3 regions of the Cytobacillus sp. FSL H8-0458 genome follow, and region 3 is predicted to be linked to each of the others. Evidence: riboswitches for the same ligand, from Rfam matches in the RefSeq annotation. Region 3 holds a riboswitch; each other region holds the start of a gene.
The links. Region 3 has a riboswitch for glycine ahead of purU (formyltetrahydrofolate deformylase). Riboswitches for the same ligand answer to the same signal wherever they lie in the genome.
Positions count from the first base shown of each region.

Region 1 (5,829 bases), 3.3 Mb from region 3:
CCGCTTCTGTTGCGATCAGGACTTGAGCATTCTTTTGGAAAAGCTCCCTCATCCAGTCCTTTTTGCCTCTTTTAAATCCTCCCCTGAACGGAACCGAAGTAATCCCATATTGCTTTAAAAACCACTGCAGGTACATTTGCGTTGCCCTGTATTCAGTAAAGATTATGACCTTGTCATTTATTTTCTGTATCAATTCCAGTGCTTTTTGAGCTTTGGAGTTTTGCTGGACAGCTTCTACTTTTTTAATAAGGTATTGTATTTGCTCCTGAAAAGCTATTGAAGGCTGCTCCTGTCTTTTCAGCATATTCTGAAGCGTAAAATAGACAGCTTCTCTGCTTGAGCAGGCCTCTCTTTGCAGCGTCATCACTGAAAACTGGCTGGAACTGACCCAATTTTCTTCATTCCGCAGCTCTGTTACTGCTTCATAAAGTTCACGCTCGGCCTGCGAAAAATCAATCGGTATGGTTTCCACATGTCTTTTGGTCCATTCAATCCCGGTATCTGCCCTGCGGTTGCGGATCATGACTTTGTTTACGAGTTCCTTTAGATGTGCATCATCGTTCAAAGATCTTGAGTCCCTTTTATAATTCTCATAAAAAGCTGATTCATTGCCAAGATGTCCGGGTTTAAGCAGGGATACGAGATTGAAAATCTCACTGATTCGATTCTGAATGGGTGTTGCTGTTAATAGGAGGCAAAACTTCTTTTTAAGGTTTTGTACAAATTCATAGTTTTTCGTTTTATTATTTTTTAGCTTGTGAGCTTCGTCTATAATGATCAGGTCATAATCAAGGCTGTAAATAATGTCCCGATGAGGATTGCGTTTGGCTGTATCGATGGATGATACCACAACGTCGCATTGTTCCCATACATAGCTTTTCCGCTGCGCCACAGCCGGAATGAAAAATTTGCTGTTCAGTTCCATGGCCCATTGTGAAACGAGTGAAGCTGGCACGAGTATAAGAACTTTTTTTACGAGTCCTCGGATCATATATTCCTTTAATATCAGTCCAGCTTCAATCGTTTTTCCAAGACCGACTTCATCAGCCAGAATCGCTTTGCCGTTCATGCTTTCGACTACCTGCTTGGCCACTTCCAGCTGATGGGGAAGAGGAGTAAGGTTCGGCAGATGCTTTGGAGCCTGCAAGCCTTCAAAGTCAGGAATAGTTGTATGATTCTCAACCTCAACAGCCAGTTTATAAAGCTCCCAGTTTCCCCATGGGCCGTCGTCATCAATTCTTTTTAAGAATTCATCCTGCCAGGCAGAATCAAAGCCAATTTGCACTGTCATAAAAACAGCTCCTTTTATCTATATAAAGATATTGCCCAAACCTTGCTAAGGTGGTACGATGTTAATAGCTTTGAAAGTTTTGAAAGTTAACACATTACATTTAGTTAACCGAAGTAATGGATGCTAAATTTTTTCTGTTTGGTATAAGTATGACCATCTTGGAAAATTTTATAAATGCGAATGACAACAAGGGGAGAGACTACATTTGTAGCGCCGAAGGAGCAAGCAAAATCTGTGAATCTCTCAGGCAAAAGAACTCTTGTTTGACGCAGCTCTGGAGAGTGCTTTTAAATAAGCCACCCAAGGGGAAAGCCGGTTTCGGTAAACTTTCAGGTGCAAGGACAGAGATCTTCTCATAATTGAGGGGACACTCTGTCCTTTTTTATGTTCCTAAAACAAATTTCAAAAGATTTAAGGGGGACGAGTAAATGTCAAAGTTAAAACGCACGCCTTTATTTGAGGTGTACAAAGATTACGGAGCAAAAACCATCGACTTCGGCGGCTGGGACCTTCCTGTTCAATTTTCAAGCATTAAAGAAGAACATGAAGCAGTCCGTACAAAAGCCGGCCTTTTTGATGTATCCCATATGGGTGAAATCGAAGTGAAGGGGACGGACAGTCTTAAATACCTTCAAAAAATGATGACGAACGATATTTCCAAATTAAAGAACTCAGGTGCTCAATATACAGCCATGTGCTATGAAAATGGCGGAACTGTTGATGATTTACTTGTCTATAAAATTGAGGATGACCACTATTTGCTGGTTGTAAATGCTTCCAATATCGAAAAGGATTTCAACTGGCTGCAGGACCATGCTGAAGGCAATGTGGAATTGAAAAACCTTTCAGAAGATATGGCACAGCTGGCGATTCAGGGGCCGCTTGCAGAAAAAGTGCTCCAAAAGCTTGCTGGCACTAATCTGTCGGATATCGGATTTTTCAAATTCCAGCAGGATGTTGATTTGAATGGCAAGAAAGCGCTTGTATCCAGAACTGGATATACAGGAGAAGATGGATTTGAAGTTTACTGTGATGCCAAGGATGCAGCCGTATTGTGGAATGAAATTCTTGAAGCGGGCAAAGAAGAAGGAGTTCGCCCGTGCGGACTTGGCGCAAGGGATACCCTTCGCTTTGAAGCCAACCTGGCGCTCTATGGTCAGGAGCTCTCACCTGATATCACACCGCTTGAGGCAGGTATCGGCTTTGCTGTCAAGGTAAATAAAGAAGCGGATTTTATCGGAAAAGAAGTGCTTAAGAAGCAAAAAGAAAACGGGGTGCCGCGCAAGCTGGCCGGAATTGAAATGATTGACCGCGGTATTCCGCGCCATGGATATCCTGTGTATAAAGGAGAAGAACTGATCGGGGAAGTGACAACAGGCACTCAATCTCCGACATTGAAAAAGAACATTGGCCTTGTTCTTATCAAGAAAGAACATGCTGAGCCTGGAACTGAATTGGAAGTGGAGATCCGAGGCAAAAGGCTGAAGGCTGAGATTGCAGCAACACCTTTTTACAAAAGAGAAAAGAACTAACCGGGGGGAGAAAATGATGAAACATCGCTATTTACCGATGACAGAGTCTGACCAGAAAGCAATGCTTGAGAAAATCGGCGTCAGATCTGTGGAAGAATTATTCAGTGATATTCCCGAGAGTGTAAGATTTAAGGGCGAATATAAAATCAAGCCGGCAAAATCAGAGACAGCCTTACTGAAAGAGCTTACTAAAATGGCTCAGAAAAATGCTGATCTTCGCACAAATACATCTTTCCTTGGTGCGGGAGTTTATGATCATTACATGCCAGTCATTGTCGATCATGTATTATCCCGTTCAGAGTTTTATACTGCCTATACTCCTTACCAGCCGGAAATTTCCCAGGGGGAGCTGCAGGCAATTTTCGAATTCCAGACCATGATCTGTGAATTAACAGGAATGGATGTTGCCAACTCATCCATGTATGATGGCGGGACAGCTCTTGCTGAAGCAGCCATGCTAAGCGCAGGGAGCACACGACGGAAGAAAATACTAATCTCAAGCGCAGTTCACCCTGAATCTAAGGAAGTAGTCAAAACATACGCAAAGGGCCAGTATATTGAAGTGATTGAGATCCCTCATAAAGACGGCACCACTGACCTTGAAGCCCTAAATGAAATGATTGGCGATGATATCGCAGCTGTGATTGTACAGTACCCTAACTTTTTTGGCAGAGTCGAGCCATTAAAAGAACTTGAGGAAATTATCCATGCCCACAAGTCTATGTTTGTTGTTTCAAGCAACCCGCTTGCTCTTGGCGCGCTTACTCCTCCAGGGAAGTTCGGAGCAGACATCGTAGCAGGAGATGCTCAGGTTTTTGGTATTCCTACTGCTTTTGGAGGCCCTCATTGCGGATATTTTGCCGTAACATCCAAGCTGATGAGAAAAGTGCCGGGACGTCTTGTCGGACAAACGGTAGACGATCAGGGCCGCCGCGGCTTCGTGCTTACCCTTCAGGCGCGTGAACAGCATATACGCCGTGATAAGGCAACGTCCAACATTTGTTCCAATCAGGCTCTCAACGCACTGGCGGCATCTGTAGCGATGACTGCTCTTGGCAAGAAGGGCGTAAAGGAAATGGCTGCTGCCAATATGCAAAAAGCCTATTATGCAAAACAGCAATTTAAGGCTGCCGGCTTTGAAGCTCCATTCGAAGGCCCTTCATTTAATGAATTTGTCATCAAGCTGAATAAGCCTGTTAAAGAAGTAAATCAAAAGCTTCTTGAAAAGGACATTATTGGCGGCTACGATTTGGGCAGAGATTATGCTGACCTGAAAAATCATATGCTTGTTGCTGTAACGGAATTGAGAACGAAGGAAGAAATCGATGCATTCGTTAAAGAAATGGGGGATTACCATGCATAAGGAAGATCAGCCACTCATCTTTGAATTAATCACAGAAGGCCGTATCGGCTACAGCCTGCCTGAAATGGATATTCCGGAAATTGACCTGGGCGAGCTTCTTCCTGAGGGATATCTGCGAGAAGAAGAGCCTGAACTGCCGGAAGTGTCAGAACTTGATATAATGCGCCACTATACTGCACTTTCCAAACGAAATCATGGTGTTGATTCGGGATTTTATCCACTTGGATCCTGCACAATGAAATATAATCCTAAAATCAATGAGAATGTAGCGCGCTTCAACGGTTTTGCCCACTTGCACCCGCTGCAGGATGAAAGCTCTGTTCAAGGTGCACTGGAATTGATGTATGATCTGCAGGAGCACCTGATTGAAATTACAGGAATGGATGAAGTTACACTTCAGCCGGCTGCAGGAGCGCACGGAGAATGGACTGGATTAATGATGATCCGTGCCTATCATGAAGCTAATGGTGATAGCAAACGTACTAAAGTAGTCGTTCCTGACTCTGCCCATGGAACAAATCCGGCATCCGCAACAGTAGCAGGATTTGAAACAGTAACGGTTAAATCGGATGAAAATGGATTGGTGGATTTAGAGGACCTGAGAAGAGTGGTTGGCGAGGATACTGCTGCTCTTATGCTGACTAACCCGAATACTTTAGGTTTGTTTGAAGAAAACATTCTTGAAATGGCTGAGATTGTTCACAGCGCCGGCGGAAAGCTTTACTATGATGGAGCTAACCTGAATGCTGTACTTTCAAAGGCACGACCTGGAGATATGGGATTTGATGTGGTTCACCTTAATCTTCATAAGACCTTTACAGGACCGCATGGCGGCGGCGGACCTGGATCTGGCCCTGTCGGCGTAAAAGCGGATCTAATCCCATACCTTCCGAAGCCTGTTTTGGTTAAGAATGGTGACCAGTATGAATTTGATTATGACCGCCCACAATCAATCGGCCGCGTGAAGCCGTATTATGGAAACTTCGGCATCAATGTCCGGGCTTATACTTATATCCGTACTATGGGGCCGGATGGACTGAAGGCTGTTACGGAAAATGCGGTACTAAACGCAAACTATATGATGAGAAGACTTGAGCCATTCTTTGACCTGCCATTTGACAGACATTGCAAGCATGAATTCGTTTTAAGCGGCAAGCGCCAGAAGAAGCTTGGGGTGCGTACTTTGGATATAGCCAAGCGCCTTCTAGACTTTGGCTATCATCCGCCAACCATCTATTTCCCGCTTAACGTGGAAGAGTGCATCATGATTGAGCCGACAGAAACAGAATCTAAAGAAACACTGGACGCTTTTGTCGACGCCATGATTCAAATTGCAAAAGAAGCTGAGGAAAACCCTGAGATTGTTCAGGAAGCACCTCATACAACAGTGATTGGCCGTCTGGACGAAACAATGGCTGCAAGAAAGCCGGTTCTTCGTTACCAAAAACAATAATAAACAAGAGGCCCCGTCAAACTGACGGGGCCTTTTCAAATAACGCTATTATTTTTTCGCCTTCACTTTTCCGGACCATTTTTTAAATCCGCCCTGCAGGTGTGAAAGGTCTTTGTAGCCTTTACGGTGCAAAAACTGGGCAGCTCTTGCACTTCTCATACCGCTCTGGCAATATAAGTAGACTGGCTTG
Region 1 covers NZ_JBBOBR010000001.1:425,314-431,142, forward strand. The annotation lists gene NYE23_RS02085 (DEAD/DEAH box helicase) at 1-1,291, opposite strand, end outside; glycine riboswitch at 1,472-1,560, shown strand; gene gcvT (glycine cleavage system aminomethyltransferase GcvT) at 1,720-2,823, shown strand; gene gcvPA (aminomethyl-transferring glycine dehydrogenase subunit GcvPA) at 2,840-4,186, shown strand; gene gcvPB (aminomethyl-transferring glycine dehydrogenase subunit GcvPB) at 4,179-5,639, shown strand; gene NYE23_RS02105 (rhodanese-like domain-containing protein) at 5,688-5,829, opposite strand, start outside.
Region 1: linked by a shared signal. The riboswitch ahead of gcvT (glycine cleavage system aminomethyltransferase GcvT) and the one ahead of purU (formyltetrahydrofolate deformylase) in region 3 are both predicted to bind glycine.

Region 2 (5,829 bases), 160 kb from region 3:
AACATTATTAAATAATGCTTTATTCTATATTTGGATTTCCGGAGTGGCTATTTTAACTGTATTTACGCTGATCGCAAAGCTTAAGATCAATAAAATAAAGAAACACACAAACAGCCTGAAAAATAACGGGATTTTATCATTATTCGAACACTGCAAACACAAACTGGGGATTTCTGGAGGTATTATTGTTGGAGAGTCATCACTCGTTAAAACCCCAATGACGTTTGGACTTTTTAAGACTTATGTGGTGCTTCCCCTCCATTTTGACCAGTGGCTTTCTGAAAAGGATATAGAATATATCTTTTTACATGAACTTACCCACTATAAAAATAAAGATATAGCAGTAAATTATTTAATGGTGATTCTTCAAATTTTATATTGGTTTAATCCTCTAGTTTGGATTGCTTTTAGGAGAATGAGGCTTGATCGTGAAATCGCCTGTGATGCTGCAGTTTTAAGTTCTCTGGATGAGCAGGCTTATATGGAGTATGGAAACAGCATTATTCATTTTGCCCATAAATCCTCAAGGGCAGTGACAGTCGATTTGGCAAACCATTTAAACGGGTCAAAGAAACAGATCAAAACGAGAATCGAAAAAATTGCCAGTTTTAAGTCGGAATCAAAACTGCTGAGATGGAAAAGTGCGGCTATACTCATTTTTGCGGGGATATTTATTGCATTTCAGGCTCCATTTATCTCTGTACTCGCTCATGAAGACAGCAGCTATAAATTTAAGGATGAAAACATTATATATGAGGATTTAGGTGATTATTTTGAAGGATATGATGGAAGCTTTGTGTTGTATGATAAAGAGGCAGACCGCTATCATATTCATAATAAAAATCAAAGCACATTCAGGATTTCGCCAAATTCCACTTATAAGATTTACAGTGCTCTGCTTGGTTTAGAGTCAGGCACCATAACGGTTGAAAATTCGTCTGCCAAATGGAACGGACTTAAGTATCCTATAGAGTCCTGGAATGCGGATCAGGATTTAACTTCGGCCATGAAAAATTCCGTTACATGGTATTTTCAGATGTTAGACCAGCAGGTGCAGCCCGGTACGATTCAAACTTTTTTAGACCGAATCAGGTATGGGAATCGCGATCTATCTGGTGGAATAGATGAATATTGGCTGGAATCTTCCCTTAAAATTTCTCCAGTGGAACAAGTTCAGCTGCTTAAAAGGTTTTATGCAAATCAATTTGGATTTAAAGAAAAGAATATCCAAACGGTGAAAGATTCCATTAAACTAGAAAGAAAAGAGGGAGCCCTCCTTTCTGGTAAAACAGGTACAGGCACTGTAAATGGAAAAAACATCAATGGATGGTTCATCGGGTATGTGGAATCAGGGCAGGACACATACTTTTTTGCAACAAATATACAGAATGAAGCTAACTCTAATGGAAGTAGGGCAGCTGAAATTACATTATCCATTTTGAAACAAAAAGACATATATTAATTCATTCATTTCATAAAGAAGGAGGGCGGTAATGTGACTGACAGGATTCCCAGCATTTCAGAATCCGAGTGGGAAGTCATGACAGTTCTGTGGCACGGATCACCCAAAACGGCTAATGAAGTCATTCTATCCCTGCAAAAGCGCACAGACTGGAAACCCAAAACAATCCGAACTCTTCTGGACAGGCTTGTCCAGAAGAATGTAGTTGGCGTAAATAAAAATCAGAGAATCTATACCTTTTTCCCGTTATATTCACAGGATGAATGCCAGCGGGCAGAAGCTCAATCCTTTATCAAACGGATCTATGGCGGAACGGTGAAATCCATGCTAGTCCAATTCATCCAGGAAGACTCCCTGTCTGATGAGGAAATTAACGAACTCCGGACGATTTTGGCAAAGAAAAAAAAGAAGGATAGATAACCTGCATGCGTGATCCTTTACAATTGGGGGGATTTTTAGCATTTGCTTCTTTGACGCACCTAAAAGCAGTGACTGCCCCTGCTTCATTTCCGCGTTAATACAATAGCGGCACCAATCCATACAAGCAGAATTATGGAAGCTATGCGCCAGGGGTTTATGTTAAGTTCTCCCTTTTCCAACTTCCACTTAGACACCTTAATTGACTGTCCAAGCGCTCTATACTTTATAATTATAAAAACAACTACTTTCGAATGACCGCTGCAGGAGAGAACGTATCGTACGTCACCGAAGGGGCAAATCTATAGAAAAGATGAATCTCTCAGGTAAGAAGACTGCTGCGGGACGCTTCTCTGGAGAGGGTATCACGCACCCACGGGGCAGGCCTTTTAATATAGTTTAGGTAAACCTCTCAGGTACAAGGACAGAATACTTGATTAGGGGGGATTGTATGGTTTGGGATGTATTGAACGTGATTGGAACCATTGCATTTGCAATGAGCGGGGCAGTGGTTGCACTGGAAGTAAAATACGACATTATGGGCGCCTATGTTTTGGGATTGATTACCGCATTTGGCGGCGGGGCTATCAGAAATCTTCTTACCGGTATTCCGATCATAGAATTATGGCAGCAAACGACTCTTTTTATCGTTGCCCTTATTACCATCAGCATCGTTATCCTATTGCCAGGCAGCATAGTTCAGCTTTTGACGAAATGGAGCATCTTTGATTCAATTGGCTTATCAGCGTTTGCTGTTCAGGGAGCTATATATGCACAATCAATTGATTTACCCTTATTTGCTGTTATGTTTTCAGCTGCCATAACCGGTGCCGGCGGAGGAATGATCCGCGATGTGCTGGCTCAGCGAAAGCCCATTGTTTTACGTGATGAAGTATATCTTTTATGGGCCATCTTTGCCGGGTTTATCATAGGCCTTGATTGGTTATCCAAGTCTTATCATTTCTATATCCTTTTTACTGTTACTTTAATGCTGCGAGGAATTTCGCATCATTACAGCTGGAGATTGCCTATTAAATCGATTCAAAAACAATAAGAAGCAGAATTACTTCAAACATAAAAAGCTCACATCAGCGTGAGCTTTTCGTTTCGTTAAACTTGAAATAATTGCAAACAACATATCCCACTGATTTTGCGGCAACAAGCAACGAACCTTCATCTATATCAAATTTAGGGTGATGATTGAAATAAGGTTCTTCTGTCCCCTTTGGCGTGCACCCAATATAAAAATAACAGCCAGGGACCTTCTCCAAATAATACGAAAAATCGTCCGATGGTGCCATTTTAGGAAATTCTTTTACCTCCATAATGTCTTTATCCCCGGCTGATGCCAGCGTACCTGCAACAAACCTCGTCAATTCAGGATCATTATACAGCGGCGGATAGTCGGGTTCATATGTCAGCTCACAGCTTACACCAAATAACTCCTCAAGACCGTTGACAATGCGGTGAATTTCTCTATTCATCACATCCTTTGTTTCATCATTTGAATAGCGTACATCCCCCTCAATTTCGATATGATCCTTGATCACATTAAAACTCCCTTTACCGTCAAATGAACCAATTGTCACTACACCAGCATGAAATGGATCCACTCTGCGGCTTACAACTGTTTGGATAGCTGTTACAAAATAGGCGCCTGCAACAATAGCATCGTTGGCCTTATGCGGAGAAGAACCGTGTCCGCCGCTTGCTTGCACTCTAAGTTTAAAATAGGCGCGGCCATTAAAGGAATATCCGCTGTGATAGCCAACAGTTCCAGCAGGGGCGATTGGCAAAACATGTATGCCAAAAATGGCATGGACATCATCGAGAAATCCTTCTTCAACGATGCTTTTTGCTCCGCCCGGAGGCTCTTCTTCGGCATGCTGATGGATTATTTTGATGGTGCCATGGATCTTATCTTTTAATTGGATCAAACAGTCAGCCAAAACCATAAGGTATGCTGTATGTGCATCATGGCCGCAAGCATGCATGATACCTTCCTTTTTTGATTTAAACGGAACATCCAGCTCTTCTTTAATAGGAAGCGCATCAAAATCAGCACGAAGTGCCACGGTTTTTCCCGGCTTTCCACCCTCAATAGTGACAACAATGCCATATCCATTCCCTGCATTTGTTATCAGATCAACATCTTTCCCTCTGTAAAAATCAGCGATATAGGCTGCCGTTTTTTCCTCTTTAAATGAAAGCTCAGGATTCTGGTGTAAATAACGGCGTATTCCAATCATCTCTTCTTCTCGTTCTTCCAGCATTTTCATTAATTGATCAATCATGAATATCAGCTCCTATCCTACTTTGACCTCTAAAGAACCCGACTAAACACACAAATTCAGAGACACTATTTATATCATTCCTATACAGCTGACATACTAAAACTGCCGGAACAAGAAGGCTGCCAGGAATTCAGATCGTGCACCAATGTCTTTAACAATCAAATTAAAAGAAGGAGAGCACAGTGCACATCCATCGCTCTCCTTCTCCATTATTCTCTGATTTATTGACATCTAGCTGTTCACAATTTTTTTAGGATATTCTTCACCATCTCCGTCTCCTTCTTCTTTAACCCTTTTCATTCTAAGTGGAGCGTAAAATAATACAGCAATCAGGACCAATCCAAGATAACCTATCAGCGGGTAGAAGTAGCTGACAAGATCAGTAAAACCTATGAAGCTTGCTGCAAATGCTACAATCATGGTTCCTGCGAATAACCTTTTAAAATGTGTGGTATCAACCTTGGAAAACCGGGCCACAAAAGAGAAAAACATGCTTATAGCTGTATTGAAGATCATTGCAAAGAGAACAACCGACATGATCGTGCCCAATGCAGGTGAAATATCATTAACAATTGCTAGCATTGGCATATCCATACTGCCAACACTTTCAATCTTAGAGAAAATAGCCAGATGGCTAAGCAGAATAAGAACACCGAGCCCAAAACCTCCAACTAATCCACCTAACGCGGCCGTTTTACGTTTATTTTCAGCTCCCCCCATCACGATTGCCATTGAAGCACCTACTGCCGTGTTAAAGGACACATAATTGATAGCAGAAATAAACCAGTTTGGCAGAGTTGTCGGAGTCTGCTTGGCCACACCATTCAAAGCGTGGAATGACCCATCAGCATTTATAAAACTATAGATAGATGTGATGATGACAAAAAGGATTAGAAATGGGGTAATCCCACCGATGATAGCAACAACACGGTCAACCTTTAACATTCCCGTTAATAAAACAAGAATCGTCATAACACTAGTTCCAATTATGACAGGCACTCCAAATTGTTGATTTAAGTTTGACCCTGCACCTGCTATCATGACTACACCTACACCAAACAATGTAAAAATAAGGATATAATCAATAATTAAACCTAGATATCGGCCGCTTATCTTATAAATCACATGTTTATGTGAGGAAGTTTTCATGCTGCTCCCTAACCATACCAATATCATGCCGACATAAGCAAATAAAGCGGCTGCAACAATAGCAGCAAAAATACCCATTATTCCAAAACTGGTAAAATACTGAAGAACTTCCTGCCCCGATGCAAATCCAGCACCAACAATTACACCAATAAAAGCGCTTCCAATTTTTAAAATGTCTTTCATATAGTTCCTCCCTCAAGTTGTCTAATATGTTTAGTATATCAATTTAAGAATGAAACAGATTTGTGAAAATACCAAAAAGTCTAATAATTATGTTGTTAAACTCCCCAAATTCCTATCCATATTTATACTAAAACCTTGAAGAAACTTAAAGAGACCTTTTAAAAAGTATGTTAAAACTGAATATCCTCTTTTGCCGGCAGAACAAAAAGCGTTAACCAGCTCTGGTCAACACTTTCGATAACTCCTTAATTCAAGAATATCCTGGTATTCTATAACCTATCGCACTGGGGAGGCTTTTTTTCTCCCTCTGCAAAATCGCATCCA
Region 2 covers NZ_JBBOBR010000001.1:3,609,184-3,615,012, forward strand. The annotation lists gene NYE23_RS17895 (BlaR1 family beta-lactam sensor/signal transducer) at 1-1,462, shown strand, start outside; gene blaI (penicillinase repressor BlaI) at 1,496-1,882, shown strand; glycine riboswitch at 2,134-2,227, shown strand; gene NYE23_RS17905 (trimeric intracellular cation channel family protein) at 2,331-2,933, shown strand; gene NYE23_RS17910 (amidohydrolase) at 2,968-4,173, opposite strand; gene NYE23_RS17915 (YkvI family membrane protein) at 4,405-5,505, opposite strand; gene NYE23_RS17920 (hypothetical protein) at 5,775-5,829, opposite strand, start outside.
Region 2: linked by a shared signal. The riboswitch ahead of NYE23_RS17905 (trimeric intracellular cation channel family protein) and the one ahead of purU (formyltetrahydrofolate deformylase) in region 3 are both predicted to bind glycine.

Region 3 (5,829 bases):
ATGGAAATCCAACCTTCTCCAGCTTCGTGCTGCCTACCATCAGGACTCCAATAATGGCAACATAATATCCATAATCAAGCATATGGAAAATGCCATTCTGCATGGTAACGTACACAAACAGCCCCAATAAAATAACGGACCCGGCCTTTGTTGAAATATGATGCGGAATTAGCAGAAAGCCAATCGCTGCCCACGTTAATATCATAGCAATCGTGCTGGTTAAATGAAATTCAGGCGCAAACAATGTTCCGTTCGTTACCTGGATTATTAATGCCGCAGCAGTACCATACTTCAGGATATATCTGCTGTATTTGCGGAAACCTGAGAGCCAGTCATCAAGCTTTTTGGCTTTGGCCCATTGTGATGTCCTTGAGATAATCAAGGTCAAAAGCGCAAGGACAATCGCAGCCGTCAGGGCCAGTCCCATAAATAGAGGTGATAATATATTTTCAATGGTTTCCTTTTGAGGTGCCACATTCGTGAACCATTTCACATGAGCGCTTGTAAAAAAAGGTGTCATGACTAAGCCTGATATTAATAAATACTGGAATATTTTTTTCATGATGATCGTGCCTCCTTGATGGCAGTTAAAAATCATATAAACCATATAAGTACAGTATTAATATATTATACTTTTCTATACTGTGGATTATTCAAAAATGAATATTATGTGAAATGTTTCACATAATACATGCAATTAAAATACAGGCGAAGAGAATTCGCCTGTATTTTAATTCCCTACTTTTCTTTTTTCAGAGCTGAAAGTACTGTTTTTTTCTCTTCATTCTTTACCTCATCTGACACTAAATCTTTTGCGGCACTTTTAAACTCCGTTAAGGTCCGCCCAAATGCCCTCCCAATTTCGGGAAGCTTGGATGGCCCAAATATGATCAATGCAATGACAAGAACGAGAATTAAGCCTGGAATGCCAATGTTGGATATCATCTTCTCACCGTCCTTTTAATGTAATACTTTTTCACGCTTTTTCTTAAGCTGCTTTTCATGTGCCCGGGTATGGGCGCGATGGCGGTCTTCCTCCACCTCAGCAGATATTCGAACTCCCTGAGGGACAGCTGAAGCCGAAACCTGCTTCAAGCCAGCTTGATCTTTTTCAAATACAAAGGATGCTCTCGTTGAAATATCCGCCCCAGGCTCTGTTACGAAAGGAAGCACCCGATAATCTGCACGCCATTGCTCTGGTGTTACCCGGCAGCGGACATAGCCTCTATAATTATTAAAGAACTTAATATGCGGATTCTCTGCAAGCGTCTTTTCCGTATCCCCTCTCACATCTGATCCATTTCCACCTGATGTGATAGAGGTTCCGACAAATTCAGCCCCAATCAGCTTTGCATTTGGATCATTATAGTCTGTTAGAATATTGGAAGCCCAGCTTGCATGAACATCCCCAGTCAGAACAATTAGGTTTCCGATATTGTTTGAAACAGCAAAATCAGCCAAACGCTGCCGGGCAGCAGGGTAACCATCCCATGCATCCATGCTGAACTTCGGCGAAGCAATTGTCCCGAAATTTCTCTGGGCAAAGAACACCTGCTGTGCAAGGACATTCCAATGCGCTTGGGAGCTGGCTAGATTGCTTTCAACCCATTGTTCCTGTTCCTTGCCAAGGAGAGTCCGGGCTGGATCAAGCGACTCCGGCGTATGCGGCTTGCTGCCATCGCCATTTGCCTGGTCATCCCGATATTGCCGCGAATCAAGCACAAGGAATGACGCCAGGCTGCCGTAGCTGAACTCCCTATACAACTGCATACCATCACCATTTGGCATGGAAGATAACCGGAGCGGCATGTGCTCATAATATGCCTGATAAGCTGCTGCCCTGCGTTTAATAAATGCTTCAGCTGACTGGCCTTTTTCCGGAACCCCTCCTGCATAGTTATTTTCCACCTCGTGGTCATCCCAAGTGACCACCCAAGGGAAAGCAGCATGAGCTTCTCTCAGATGCTGATCAGATTTGTACTGAGCATGGCGATTCCGATAATCTTCTAGAGAGATAATTTCCGGTCCGCTATGATGGCGGACATTTCCTGTTGGTGAAATATATTCATTTGATCCATATTCATATATGTAGTCTCCAAGGTGAATGACAAAATCCAAATTTTCCTTTGCCATATGCTGATAGGCTGTAAAAAACCCATGTTCATACTGCTGACATGAAGCAAATGCAAATGATAGCCCTGATACTTTAGCACCCGCAGGCGGAAGTGTCTTTGTTTTGCCAATTGGGCTTAGTTCATTGCCGCTTTTAAAACGATAATAATAGACAGTGTTCGGCATTAAGCCTTCTGCCTCCACATGCACAGAATGCGCCAATTCCGGCACCGCAATTTCAGTCCCGTGTTTAACAACTTTTCGGAAGTGTTCATCTGCAGCAAGTTCCCATTTGACTGGTACAGCATGTTTTGGCATCCCGCCTCCATTAAGCGGATCGGGCGCTAACCTTGTCCATAAAACCACACTGTCCGAAAGAGGATCTCCTGATGCGACCCCGAGCGTAAAAGGGTATTTGCTGAACTTAGGAGCAGCATCAACCTTTAGATTGCCCATCCCTAATGATTGCGCCATAGCCAGGGCAAGCGAAAAACCGGCAATTTTCCCTGCACCAGATAAAAAGCTCCGGCGGTCAATGTCCCTCTTCAAGTTCTCTTCATTAAACTTCCTGATTAAATCATCAATCGACCTCTCATTGTTCATTTTCTTCACCTCTTAATTCAATCTGGATTCACAGTTAATTATAAGAGGCATTTTTTAAAGCAATATGAAGATGTGTAAAGGAGAATGACAATACCTCTGCCTATTTTATCAGGACTTTTGTAAGGATTTGGGTTTCTTTCAGCCTATAATCTAGACTTGCAGCCAAAATGCCTTTGTACCCCTGTATCATTTGTCCCAACTTTTTTTACAATATATACATAGAATATTAACGAATCCTGTCAAAATCTTTTAGTTTACTAATCTATAAATAGTGGTTATGATGATAGTTATAATCTTGAAAAGGGGTGAGGGAATGGGGAAACGTCAGGTAATGCCACTTTTACTGCTGTCTGTGTTTTTATCCTTTCTCATTACCCAATATCCTGGTGTCCATTATAATGACATTCCGATGGACCAAAGCAAAGCGGTAACAGTTTCTGACTTTACCGAGAGCTTCCTATTAAAAGATGATCCCAAAAAGCATATCTTCACGTTCGATATCATCTCTTTATCCATTACAATTCTGGCAGTTATCCTTTTTGTATATAGAGCCCTGCACATCGCCCGCAGGAAAAAGATTTTTTATACTCCAATTTTCTACGAGGCGAATTATGTCATTCAAGCTCCTTAATTGTCCAACAAAACAATTAAAGGAGGAAGACATAATGTGGATTAGATTTTTAATGATTGGGTTATTTTCATTAACAGCTTCCAGCCTGTTCTTTTATCAGGGGATGGAAATGTATCATGCTTTCACAGATTTCTTTAGACAAAAATAAGAAGTTGGCGCCCAGGGATTCCCTGGGCGTTTTTAATTCATTAAAAAACCGGCCTGCTTTATCCCCAGGCCGGTGTACTTTCTTACTGTGCTTTTGCATATTTATCGTCTATTTTTTTTTCGATCTTCTCAAGCTCACGGCGATCTCTTAAAAGTTCTTCTCTATTAGCCTTAATCATTTCAGGCATTGATAATTTTTTCTTTTTCATTTCTGCTCACCTTCTTTCATGATGTTGGTAATCTTCTTGATGCAAGATCTTTTTTTTTGACAGTGCCTCTTAAAAAACAATCGTCTTATTGCCATGCACTATGACTTTGTCTTCCACATGCCAGGCGACTGCCTGTGCGAGGACCTGCCTCTCCACATGCCTGCCGGCAATTTTGAGATCCTGTGCAGTGTGCCTGTGGTTAACCCGCTGGACATCCTGCTCAATGATCGGGCCTTCATCCAAATCATTTGTTACATAATGGGCGGTTGCCCCAATCAGCTTGACTCCGCGGTTAAACGCCCGTGCATAAGGATTGGCTCCCACGAAGGCCGGCAGAAAGCTGTGATGGATATTGATGATCCTGTTTGGATATTTGGAAATAAAGCTTGGCGAAAGAATCTGCATATATCTCGCCAGCACAATGAAATCCGCTTTTCCTTCCAGCAGCTCAACCGCCTTTTGCTCGGCTTCCGCTTTATTGTCCGGCGTAATCGGAACATGATGATAGGGTATTCCGAAACCCTCCACCACTTCCCTCATGTCGGGATGATTGCTGATCACCAGGGGAATATCCACTTCAAGCTCCTTCGATTTCCAGCGCCACAGCAGCTCGAGCAGACAGTGATCCATTTTAGAAACAAATATGGCCATCCGCTTGCGCTCGCCTTTGCCGCTCAGCTTCCACTCCATAGAGTATTCCCTGGCCATTTCAGGCAGATCCTCTTTCAGTTTTGGAAAGGACTCATCAAAATGATTCATATCGAATTCAATCCGCATGAAGAAGATGCCTGCCAGCGGATCTGTTGTGTGCTGGTCAAAATGCACAATGTTCGCGTTATGCTCCAGCAGAAAGTTAGAGACTGTGGAGATGATGCCTGGCCTCTCTGGACAGGATATCAGTAATGTCGCCCGGTTTGCGTTAACATTTGTATTCATCTAGATTCCTCCAACTGCCTTGCCATCCATAAAAAAAGGACAGAAAAAAGGCGGCTTGTTTATCCCCCTTCTCTGTCCTTTTACCTGAGAGTTTGACCCCTTTGGTGTCGCAAAGTCCATGCGCGCTCTCCAGAGATGCGTCCGACTGAGGTTCTGTCTACCTGAGAGATTGGCTTCAAGGGTATTTTTGAAGCTTGCTCCTTCGGTGGCTACTGTATGCTCTCTCCCGCAGCCGTCATTCGCTCAATATTTTTGTTATTTTCAGAATAATATATTTTTTAAATTATGTCAATCGAACTAGGTTTCTTTCACAAAATTGCCACAATTTCCGTCTGGCTTTAAAGCTGATTTACTTTGGAAAAAGAAAAGTAAAAAAGCTCGAAGACAAAGTCTCCAAGCCTTTTTCTACACAGAAGCCTTCGGTTTAGGCTCCCTTTTTTGCCATGCAGCCGTGATAAATAACGTAACAATCAATAATGCCAGACCGAGAACAAACGGATAGGTTATCCGTACATCATAAAGTACACCGGCTATCGTTGGCCCCAGAACGTTTCCAATACTCATATAAGCATTGTTCATTCCCATCGCAAATCCCTGTTCATTACCGGCCATTTTTGAGATTAGCGTGGTTAAAACCGGGCGAAGAATGGAAGTTGCAAGGAAAATGATCAGCGAAATAACGAAGAAAAGTGCATAGCTGCCTGCAAACAGTGAGACAAGGAATCCTGACGCTGCAACAGCCAAAAAGATATTCAATACCTTTCCTTCTCCAAATCTCCTAACCACCCGATCGACGACAAACAACTGTACAATAACACTAATGATCCCCGTCGAAGTCACCATAACCGCTATTTCCTGCGGAGTGGCAGCAAATTCATTATCCAGATAAAGCCCCAGAACTGATTCATAAGCCATTAATCCAAAGCTCATCACCAATGTAATGACAAGCGGAATAAAATAAGGCTTCTTAACAGACATTGCCAGCTTCTTGACCATTGGTTCCTCTTCTGGCATCTCTCCTGGTCCGGTCTGCAAGGTGCTGCTTTCTTCGAGGAGCACAATGGAGAATAGAACAGCCACTAGAGATACAAGCGCTGAAATCAGAAATGGCATTTTCAGGCCGAAGTCTGCCAAAAACCCGCCAATTCCAGGTCCAACCACAATTCCGAGTGACATCGCAGCTGATACAAG
Region 3 covers NZ_JBBOBR010000001.1:3,764,262-3,770,090, forward strand. The annotation lists gene NYE23_RS18875 (hypothetical protein) at 1-562, opposite strand, end outside; gene NYE23_RS18880 (twin-arginine translocase TatA/TatE family subunit) at 739-945, opposite strand; gene NYE23_RS18885 (alkaline phosphatase D family protein) at 961-2,715, opposite strand; gene NYE23_RS18890 (hypothetical protein) at 3,029-3,346, shown strand; gene NYE23_RS18895 (FbpB family small basic protein) at 3,577-3,702, opposite strand; gene purU (formyltetrahydrofolate deformylase) at 3,772-4,638, opposite strand; glycine riboswitch at 4,777-4,877, opposite strand; gene NYE23_RS18905 (MFS transporter) at 5,044-5,829, opposite strand, start outside.